DNA from 3 places in the Erwinia sp. E_sp_B01_1 genome. Region 1 is predicted to be linked to each of the others. Evidence: riboswitches for the same ligand, from Rfam matches in the RefSeq annotation. Region 1 holds a riboswitch; each other region holds the start of a gene.
What was found. Region 1 has a riboswitch for thiamine pyrophosphate ahead of thiB (thiamine ABC transporter substrate binding subunit). Riboswitches for the same ligand answer to the same signal wherever they lie in the genome.

Region 1 (3,274 bases):
GTTTCCGTCAGGGGAAACATATCCTGCGCGTGCTTTACTACCGCTCCCTGCTGAATTTGCTGCCCGGTACCCCGCTCCGGCGGTCAGAAAGCCACCTCGCCCGGCAGATTTTCAGCAGCCTTACGCGGATAAATGAGGAAAACGGGGAAATCGAACCGGATATCGCCCACCACTGGCAGCAGCTCAATCCGCTCCACTGGCGGTTTTATTTACGCCCGGCGATCCATTTCCATCATGGCCGCGAACTGGAGATGGCCGATGTTATCGACTCGCTTCAGCGCCTGACCGCTCAGCCTCTTTACTCGCACCTTGAGCGCATCGACTCCTCTGCTTCCTGGACACTGGATATTCACCTTACGCAGCCCGATCGCTGGCTGCCCTGGCTGTTGGGCAGCGTCAGCGCGATGATCCTGCCGCAGGAGTGGCCACAACTGCCTGATTTCGCCCGTCATCCGGTGGGGACCGGGCCTTATGCGGTGGTGCGCAATCAGCACTCCCAGTTGAAGATCCGGGCTTTCGATGACTATTTTGGCTATCGGGCGCTGATCGATGAGGTGAATATCTGGGTACTACCCGAAATCAGTGAAGAACTGATCATTTCCGGGGTCAAGCTTGAGGGAAACAGCCAGGAAGAGAAGTCGGAAGAGAGCCGGCTTGAAGAGGGTGGCTATTTCCTGCTGTTCGATCAGCGTTCAGAGCGGGGAAGCAATGAGGAAATCCGCCGCTGGGTCAGCAGATTATGCAACCCGATAGCGCTGCTGAACCTGGCAGGCGTCGCCTACCAGCATTACTGGTTCCCGGCTTATGGTCTGCTGCCACGCTGGCATCATCGCCAAACCGTGTCAGCCAGCGAGAAACCCGCAGGACTCACCTCTCTGACCCTGACCTTTTACAAGGATCATATTGAACATCAGGGCATTGCCAATACGCTTCGTCCCCTGCTGGCTGCTGAAGGCGTCGAACTGATCGTCAATCAGGTGGAGTATGATCTCTGGCATCGTGGCGAGGCGGAAAGCGATCTCTGGCTGGGCAGCGCTAACTTTACTCTGCCGCTGGAGTTCTCTCTTTTCGCCCTGCTGTATGAAATTCCTCTGCTCCGCCATTGCGTGCCGCTGGACTGGGAAAAGGACGCGCAGCGCTGGCGTGAAAACACTCTGCCGCTGGCCGACTGGAGTAAGCAGTTGATCACTTCATGCAGCCTGCATCCGCTGTTTCATCACTGGCTGCTGCTGGAAGGCCAGCGCAGTATGCGTGGGATCAGAATGAACACGCTCGGCTGGTTTGACTTCAAATCCGCCTGGTTTTTACCTCCTGAATCATGACGCTTTCGCTACAGCCGGGAAATCACTAGAATAGGCCGTTCTCAACGGGGTGCATTTGCGGTGTGATACGGCAAAGGCTGAGACAGACCCGTCGAACCTGATCCGGATAATGCCGGCGTAGGGATTTGAGAGTGTTTTGCCTACTCAGATCCTTTGCGACTACCCTTTTCAAGGAACGCGAAGTGTTGAAAAAATTATTGCCTCTGCTGATCCTCACCACCCTCCCTGCTTTTGCCGCTAAACCTGTGTTGACGGTCTATACCTACGATTCGTTCTCCGCCGACTGGGGGCCTGGCCCGGCGATCAAGAAAGCCTTCGAAGCCCGTTGCGGATGCGAACTGAAATATGTCGCGCTGGAAGATGGCGTTTCCCTGCTTAACCGTCTGCGGATGGAAGGCAAAAAGAGCAAAGCTGACGTGGTACTGGGGCTGGATAATAATCTGCTGGATGCGGCAGAGAAAACCGGCCTGTTTGCTGAAAGCCAGGTCGACACCAGCAATACCACCGTGCCGGGCGGCTGGAGCAACAAAACCTTTGTCCCTTATGACTACGGCTGGTTCGCCTTCGTTTACGATAAAACCAGACTGCAAAATCCGCCGAAAAGCCTGAAGGAGCTGGTGGAAACCGATCGTCCCATTAAGGTCATCTACGAGGATCCGCGCACCAGCACGCCAGGACTGGGTCTGCTGCTGTGGATGCAGAAAGTCTTTGGCGACCAGACGCCGGAAGCCTGGCAGAAACTGGCGAAGAAAACCGTCACCGTCACCAAAGGATGGAGCGAGGCCTACGGGCTGTTCCTGAAAGGTGAAGGCGATATGGTGCTGAGCTATACCACTTCACCCGCTTATCATCTGATTGAAGAGAAAAAAACTCAGTATGCCGCGGCTGACTTCAGCGAAGGTCACTATCTGCAGGTGGAAGTTGCCGGACAGCTTAAAAGCAGCCAACAGCCGGAACTGGCTGAGAAATTCATGAAATTCATGCTGGATAAGCCCTTCCAGGAGAGTATTCCGACCGGCAACTGGATGTATCCGGTAGTGAAAAGCACGCTGCCAGCCGGGTTCGACACCCTGACCGTTCCGGCTAAAACTCTGCAATACACCCCGCAGGAAGTGGCCAGCCAGCGTAGCCAGTGGATAAGTGCATGGCAACGCGCCCTCAGCCGCTGATTGCTGGCTGGATGGTGCCCGGCGCACTGGCAGCCACGCTGCTGGTCGCCGTGGCGCTGCTGGCCTTCAGTGCGCTGTGGCTGAATGCCCCGCAGATCCAGTGGCTGGATCTCTGGCAGGATGACTATCTCTGGCACGTGCTGCGCTTTTCCTTCTGGCAGGCCTTTCTCTCTGCCGTGCTGGCCGTTGGCCCGGCGATCCCGCTTGCCCGTGCGCTTTACCGGCGACGCTTCCCCGGGCGGGAAACGCTGCTGCGCCTCTGTGCAATGACCCTGGTTTTGCCGGTGCTGGTCGCCGTCTTCGGCATTCTCAGCGTCTATGGACGTACCGGCTGGCTGGCCGCCCTTTGTGCGCTGATCGGCATCCCTTATACCTTCACTCCCTATGGTCTGCAGGGCATTCTGCTGGCCCATGTTTTCTTTAACCTGCCACTGGCGGCACGTCTGTTGCTTCAGGCGCTGGAGCAAATCCCCGGCGAGCAGCGCCAGCTGGCGGCACAGCTTGGCCTGCGCGGCTGGCATCACTTTTCCGTGGTGGAATGGCCCTGGCTACGCCGGCAAATCCTGCCCGCCGGCGCGCTGATTTTTATGCTCTGCTTTGCCAGCTTTGCTACCGTGCTCTCACTGGGCGGCGGCCCGAAAGCCACCACCATCGAGCTGGCCATCTTCCAGGCGCTGAATTTCGATTACGATCCCGGTCGCGCGGCGTTACTGGCGATGATTCAGATGATTTGCTGCCTCGGGCTGGTGATGCTGAGTCAGTGGCTGAGTAAAGCCATCCCCT
Region 2 (3,274 bases), 1.1 Mb from region 1:
GGCCAGCTCGGCATTTTTGCACAGCGACATAAAATCCCCGGCCACTGCACGGGTTGCTTTGTACTCTGGCAGATAGCGACCGGCCTGGCGCATCATCCACACTGGCGTCACATCTACAGGCTGGCGCAGCAGGGCGCGCAAATAACGGTCGTTCTTCAGTTCACTCATCTTCAGGGCTCTCTTTCATTCAGGCGCGCAGTATATCATTCATTCGGCTTCGGCGCGGCAGAGCGCCACCGTGTCCTCTATCAGGCGGCGGGCTACGGTTCCGGCAGGCGGCAACTGCGGTAAGGCATCAAAACGGTACCAGCCCGCATCCAGCAGCTCTTTGGGATCGATATTGATTTCACCACTGTCGTAATCGGCCAGATACGCCACCATCAGCGACTGTGGGAAGGGCCAGGGCTGCGAGGAGACGTAGCGCAAATTTTTCACTTTCAGCGCACTCTCTTCCATCACTTCACGTGCCACCGCCTGTTCGAGCGTTTCGCCGACTTCAACAAAGCCCGCCAGCACCGTATAGATTCCGTTACGGTGTTTAGTGTGCTGGGCCAGTAGAATTTCTTCTCCGCGACGGATCGCAACAATGATGCAGGGGGAAATTTGAGGATAATAACGCTGGCGACAGTGGCGACAGAGGCAGGCCCATTCGGTTTTGCTGTGATGCATTTCGTGACCACAATAGCCGCACCACTTATGGGATCGGTAGAACTCCGCCAGTTGAATCCCCTTCCCGGCAAGCTGAAACAGGCCGACATCCTGGTCAAGGATCTGCCGTAACGATCCCATGCCGCTGTCCCGATTTTCAGAGATCAAAAAGACAGGATCGCCCTGCCATTCACCGATTAAAGATCCCTGGGATCCCACAACGTTTAAATCTTGTGCGCTACCGAACGGTAATTGACCTTTTGGTAACCAAAGTTTATGTTCGTGACTGACAACCCACCAGCCAACGTCTACGCTTGTTATCTCACGTGCCATAAATTTGCTCATCCTCAGCTTACAGACTTTCTGAATTACTGGATTGGGTTTGAAAAGTTTACAATTACACTCATGGAGTTTCTCATGCTAAACCAGTTAGAAGTCCTGACCGCGCGTGTTGGCGGATGTAGCGACCTGGTAGACTTTTGCCTGCGCTCGCGCAAGCAGCTACTGATTACCTATTATCATCTGGTTGGCATCAAGCCTAACAAGGAATCAGTGACTACGCTCGACGAAAACGCGCTGGATAATTTCTGCCAGGGGTTAGTGGATTACCTTTCTACAGGCCACTTCACAATTTATGAGCGTTTTATCGAAGAGATGGAAGGCAGCGAGCAATTAGCCAGAGCCGCCATTATTTACCCCTCTTTGCAGGCCAATACCGAGCTGATTATGCAGGTTTATGATTCGCATCTGGAATGCGCCATCGATCATGATAACTATCTGGAGTTCCAGACTGCCTTGTCGTCCGTGGGGGAAGCGCTGGAAGCCAGATTTACCCTTGAAGACAGATTTATTCAGCTGGCCCTGGAAAAAAACGGCGTTAATCTTGCCGCCGCGAATGATAACGCCCTGGCCCGCCCCGCTTAACGTTACGAAAATGTTGCAGTTTTAAAAAAGCCCCTTTATGCTGAAGGGGCTATAAGCGGTGAGCGAAACTTTTCACCACCGCCATTTTGCTGGTGCCTCTGCGTACCGCAAAATTCTTCTTGTCGGAGTGCCCTAAGGGGCTGAGACCGTTAATTCGGGATCCGCGGAACCTGATCAGGTTAGTACCTGCGAAGGGAACAAGAGTAAACATTCAGTGAGGGTGTGGATCCCTGCGTTTTCACACCCTGCGCTTACTCCTCCGGACTCCAGGCAAGCAAATTCCCTATTTTTCAGGAACGAGCTATGTCTACCAGTACTAAAAAACCTACCCGTCGCGAGCAACGTGCCGAGGCACAAAAGTTTATCGACTCCCTGCAAGGAACAGCCTTCCCCAATTCCAAACGCATCTGGCTTACCGGTTCCCGTGATGATATTCGTGTCCCCATGCGCGAAATCCAGCTCACTCCTACCCGGGTGGGCGGCAGTAAAGACCAACCCCGTTTTGAAGAGAATGAGCCGGTGCCGGTCTATGACACCGCCGGGCCTTATGGCGATCCCGAGGCGGAAATAGATGTGCATCGCGGGCTGGCAAAGCTGCGTAACGACTGGATCCTCGCCCGGGGCGATACCGGGCACATTGAGCAGCTAAGCTCGGTTTATACGCAGCAACGGCTGGCGGACGAAGGCCTCGATCACCTGCGTTTCGATCAACTGCCCCGGCCACGAAAAGCCCTTGCTGGGCGCTGCGTCACACAGCTGCATTATGCCCGTCTGGGCGTAATTACTCCTGAGATGGAATTTATCGCTCTGCGTGAAAACATGGGTCGTGAACGGATCCGTGGCGAAGTCCTGTTACAACAGCATCCGGGTCATGGCTTCGGTGCCCTGCTGCCGGAGAACATCACTCCTGAGTTTGTCCGTCAGGAAGTGGCCGCCGGACGCGCCATTATCCCCGCCAATATCAACCATCCAGAGTCCGAGCCGATGATCATTGGCCGTAACTTCCTGGTGAAGATCAATGCCAACATCGGCAATTCTGCGGTCAGCTCTTCAATTGAAGAAGAGGTGGAGAAGCTGGTGTGGTCGGCACGCTGGGGGGCCGATACGGTGATGGATCTCTCTACCGGGCGCAATATTCATGAAACCCGCGAATGGATCCTGCGCAACAGTCCGGTTCCCATTGGTACGGTGCCGATTTATCAGGCGCTGGAGAAGGTGAACGGCGTGGCAGAAGATCTGAACTGGGAAGTGTTCCGGGATACGCTGCTGGAGCAGGCCGAGCAGGGTGTCGACTACTTCACCATTCACGCAGGGGTGCTGCTGCGCTACGTGCCGATGACCGCTAAACGTCTGACCGGTATCGTCTCTCGCGGAGGCTCGATCATGGCGAAGTGGTGCCTGTCGCACCATAAAGAGAGTTTCCTGTATGAACACTTCCGTGAGATCTGCGAACTGTGCGCGGCCTATGACGTCTCGCTGTCGCTGGGTGATGGCCTCCGTCCTGGCTCCATTCAGGATGCCAACGATGAAGCGCAGTTTGCCGAGTTGCGCACGCTGGGTGAGCTGACCAAAATTGCCTGGGAGTATGACGTTCAGGTGATGATCGAAGGGCCGGGTCATGTTCCGATGCAGATGATCCGCCGCAATATGACCGAACAGCTTGAACACTGCCATGAAGCACCTTTCTACACTTTAGGCCCGC
Region 3 (3,274 bases), 2.4 Mb from region 1:
CCTGCGACCGGTGGCCAGTGCGTCCATGACGAAATCCATCGACCAGGTCAGATTGGGCGCCGCCGGGCGGAGCAGCGGCAGACGTTCTGCTGCCAGCCCTTTACGACGTCGTCTGCGTTTTACGCCCAGCCCGCTCAGATGATAAAGGCGGTACACGCGCTTGTGATTAACATGAAGCCCTTCACGGCGCAGCAGCTGCCAGATGCGGCGGTAGCCAAAACGCCTGCGCTCCAGGGCCAGCTCAGTGATGCGCCCTGATAAATGCGCATCAGCAAGTGAACGATGAGCGTCATAGCGGCAGGTCGACAGGGACAAACCTGTGAGTCTGCAGGCTCGACGTTGCGACAGACCGGTCGCATCACACATCAACACCACAGCTTCCCGCTTCTGGTCTGTCGTCAGTACTTTCGCCCAAGAGCCATCTGTAGCGCCTCCTTATCCAGCATGGCTTCGGCAAGCAGCTTCTTGAGTCTGGCGTTTTCTTCCTCAAGCGACTTCAGGCGCTTAACCTCAGGCACCTCCATACCGCCATACTTCTTACGCCATGTGTAAAAAGTGGCGTCGGAAATGGCATGCCTGCGGCAGAGTTCACGGGCAGAAACCCCGGCTTCAGCCTCGCGGAGAATACTGATGATCTGTTGGTCGGAAAAACGCTTCTTCATGGGGATGTCCTCATGTGGCTTATGAAGACATTACTAACATCGGGGTGTGTTAATCAACGGGGAGCAGGTCAAGTCTGAACAAGTACACAGCAGACGTTACTGGAATTAAATAAGGCGGGTTTCCCCGCCTTAAGATCACTTACGGCTTTTGTTGGATTGTGCAAGAACACTAGCAGCAAGCTGTTTTGTTAACGCAGCAGAGTTTGGGTTTTTAAGTGCAGCAGATGCTATATGTTCCATGGGGCCACTAGTTTGGTTTGTAGAGCTAGCCTGTGACAACGCAGAACCTGCAAGAGCTTTTTGTATAGCTGATGCGTTAGGGTTATGTAGAGTTTTAGCAGCCACTGAAGCCAAGCTACCACCGGTTTTTTTTGTATTGTTGCTTATGATAAAACTCCTTTGTAGAGGTATTGAATTTTACACATATAGTGCCGATAACCTTCGGTAAACACTACATGTAGTGTTAATGCTAGATTTTTAATCAGTGAACGGCAATGCCTTTTTGCTTTAAGGGTGTATAAATTCACAGTGGATTTGTCTTAAGGTTATTTCATCTTAGATAAGTGAACTAAACAGAATGTTATCTGGACAATTAACCCGCTGCGTGCGGGTTTTTTATTGCATGCTGGATAATCCCTCTGTGAGGTTAAAGGTGGGGTAAAGAGTGAGGTAAGTGGTGGGGTATACAGGCATTATCTTTTCCGGCGATCAAGAAGGCGATGCGGTCAGGCGAGCTTGCTTTGCAAGCACCACTTCCCTATGCTGCTGGCTTGAGAGTATGACTCGGGGTGCCCTTCCTTCCAAAGAAAGGGCTGAGAAAAACCCGTTGAACCTGAACTGGATAATGCCAGCGGAGGGAAGTCAGATGCCTGACCGCATCGCCTTCTTGATCGCCGGTTGGGAGCCTTACCATGAACCAACCTCACCCCTTTACGGCCGCTGATGCCGCTGTTTCTCTTCAATCCTTTCGTGAAAAATCTCCCCTGATCCATTGCATGACCAACGATGTGGTACAGACCTTTACTGCTAATGTCCTGTTGGCACTTGGCGCTTCTCCTGCGATGGTTATTGATACGCAGGAAGCGGAGCAGTTCAGTACGATAGCCGATGCGCTATTGATTAACGTAGGAACGCTGACCCGATCGCGCAGTCAGGCGATGCTGGCGGCAGTTAAATCTGCCAGTCTTTCACAGCGCCCCTGGACTCTGGATCCCGTTGCCGTAGGGCCACTGACTTTCCGCACTGAATTCTGCCAGCAGCTGCTCGAACAGCGTCCTGCGGCGATACGCGGCAATGCTTCGGAGATTATGGCGCTGGCAAGGCAGTCCGCTTCAGGCCGTGGCGTGGACAGCCTGCACGACTCTTCGGCAGCGCTGGAAGCCGCCAACATTCTGGCAAAATCTACGGGCGCTGTTGTTGCCGTCACCGGGGAAACGGATTATGTCACTGATGGCCATCGAACGCTGGCGATCCCCGGAGGCTCAGAGTTAATGACGCGCGTGGTCGGAACCGGCTGCGCACTTTCTGCGGTTGTGGCTGGTTTTGCTGCGCTACCCGGTGACAGATTAGTGCATGTTGCCAGCGCCTGTCGGGTGATGAGCCTGGCAGGAGAGAGAGCGGCAAACGTGGCGGCGGGACCAGGCAGTTTTGTAGCGCTGTTCCTTGATGCGCTCTTTAATGGGGGGGCTAAGGCATGAAGCGCATCAACGCACTGACCATTGCCGGTACCGATCCAAGTGGCGGGGCCGGTATCCAGGCCGATCTGAAAACTTTCTCCGCCCTGGGCGCATACGGTACCAGCGTGATTACCGCGCTGGTGGCGCAGAACACCACAGGCGTGCAGTCGGTATACCGGATTGAGCCTGATTTTGTCGCGGCACAGTTAACCTCCGTTCTGAGTGATGTGCGTATCGACAGCGTGAAAATCGGTATGCTGGCAGAGAGCGACATTGTTGAAGCTGTGGCGGCAGGCCTGAAGCAGGCACAGGTGCCCTGGATCGTGCTTGATACGGTGATGCTGGCAAAAAGTGGCGATCCTCTCCTCTCACCACAAGCCGTAGCGACACTTCGTGAACGTCTGCTTCCACAAGTGTCGCTGATTACCCCTAATCTGCCGGAAGCGGCAGCGCTGCTGGAGTGTGATATGGCCGACAGCGAAGAGGAGATGCGCCGTCAGGGAAGGGCTTTACTGCAGTTGGGCTGCAAGGCGGTGCTGATGAAAGGCGGCCATCTCAGCGACGTGGAAAGCCCGGACTGGTTGTTAACGTCACGGCTTGAGCAACGTTTCACTGCGCCCAGGGTACCAACCAGAAATACCCACGGCACTGGTTGTACACTTTCCGCTGCGCTGGCAGCACTCCGTCCCCGGCAGGATAACTGGGTGGCAACGGTGCAGGAAGCGAAAAGCTGGTTACAGGGAGCACTTGAGCAGGCGGATTCGCTGGAAGTCGGTCACGGGCACGGCCCGGTGCACCATTTTCACCAGTGGTGGTGAAATCGTAAAATGAACCGGTCTGGCGATGAGTCATCGCCAGAAAAAGGGGCATAACGGGTCTCTACGCCCGCAATCTCAAAAAGTGCAACGTGATAAATTTGGGCATACTCATAGTGAT

Region 2: another riboswitch for thiamine pyrophosphate. It lies ahead of thiC (phosphomethylpyrimidine synthase ThiC); the one in region 1 lies ahead of thiB (thiamine ABC transporter substrate binding subunit).
Region 3: another riboswitch for thiamine pyrophosphate. It lies ahead of thiM (hydroxyethylthiazole kinase); the one in region 1 lies ahead of thiB (thiamine ABC transporter substrate binding subunit).

What each region holds. Positions count from the first base shown of each region.
Region 1 covers NZ_CP142208.1:819,211-822,484, reverse strand. Annotated here, with positions in the region: gene sgrR (HTH-type transcriptional regulator SgrR) at 1-1,322, shown strand, start outside; TPP riboswitch at 1,358-1,464, shown strand; gene thiB (thiamine ABC transporter substrate binding subunit) at 1,505-2,491, shown strand; gene thiP (thiamine/thiamine pyrophosphate ABC transporter permease ThiP) at 2,467-3,274, shown strand, end outside.
Region 2 covers NZ_CP142208.1:4,477,807-4,481,080, forward strand. Annotated here, with positions in the region: gene hemE (uroporphyrinogen decarboxylase) at 1-168, opposite strand, end outside; gene nudC (NAD(+) diphosphatase) at 208-981, opposite strand; gene rsd (sigma D regulator) at 1,066-1,572, shown strand; TPP riboswitch at 1,686-1,786, shown strand; gene thiC (phosphomethylpyrimidine synthase ThiC) at 1,876-3,274, shown strand, end outside.
Region 3 covers NZ_CP142208.1:3,197,688-3,200,961, reverse strand. Annotated here, with positions in the region: one part of gene VRC33_RS15110 (IS3 family transposase) at 1-404, opposite strand, end outside; one part of gene VRC33_RS15110 (IS3 family transposase) at 404-662, opposite strand; gene VRC33_RS15105 (hypothetical protein) at 798-1,049, opposite strand; TPP riboswitch at 1,437-1,538, shown strand; gene thiM (hydroxyethylthiazole kinase) at 1,574-2,359, shown strand; gene thiD (bifunctional hydroxymethylpyrimidine kinase/phosphomethylpyrimidine kinase) at 2,356-3,156, shown strand.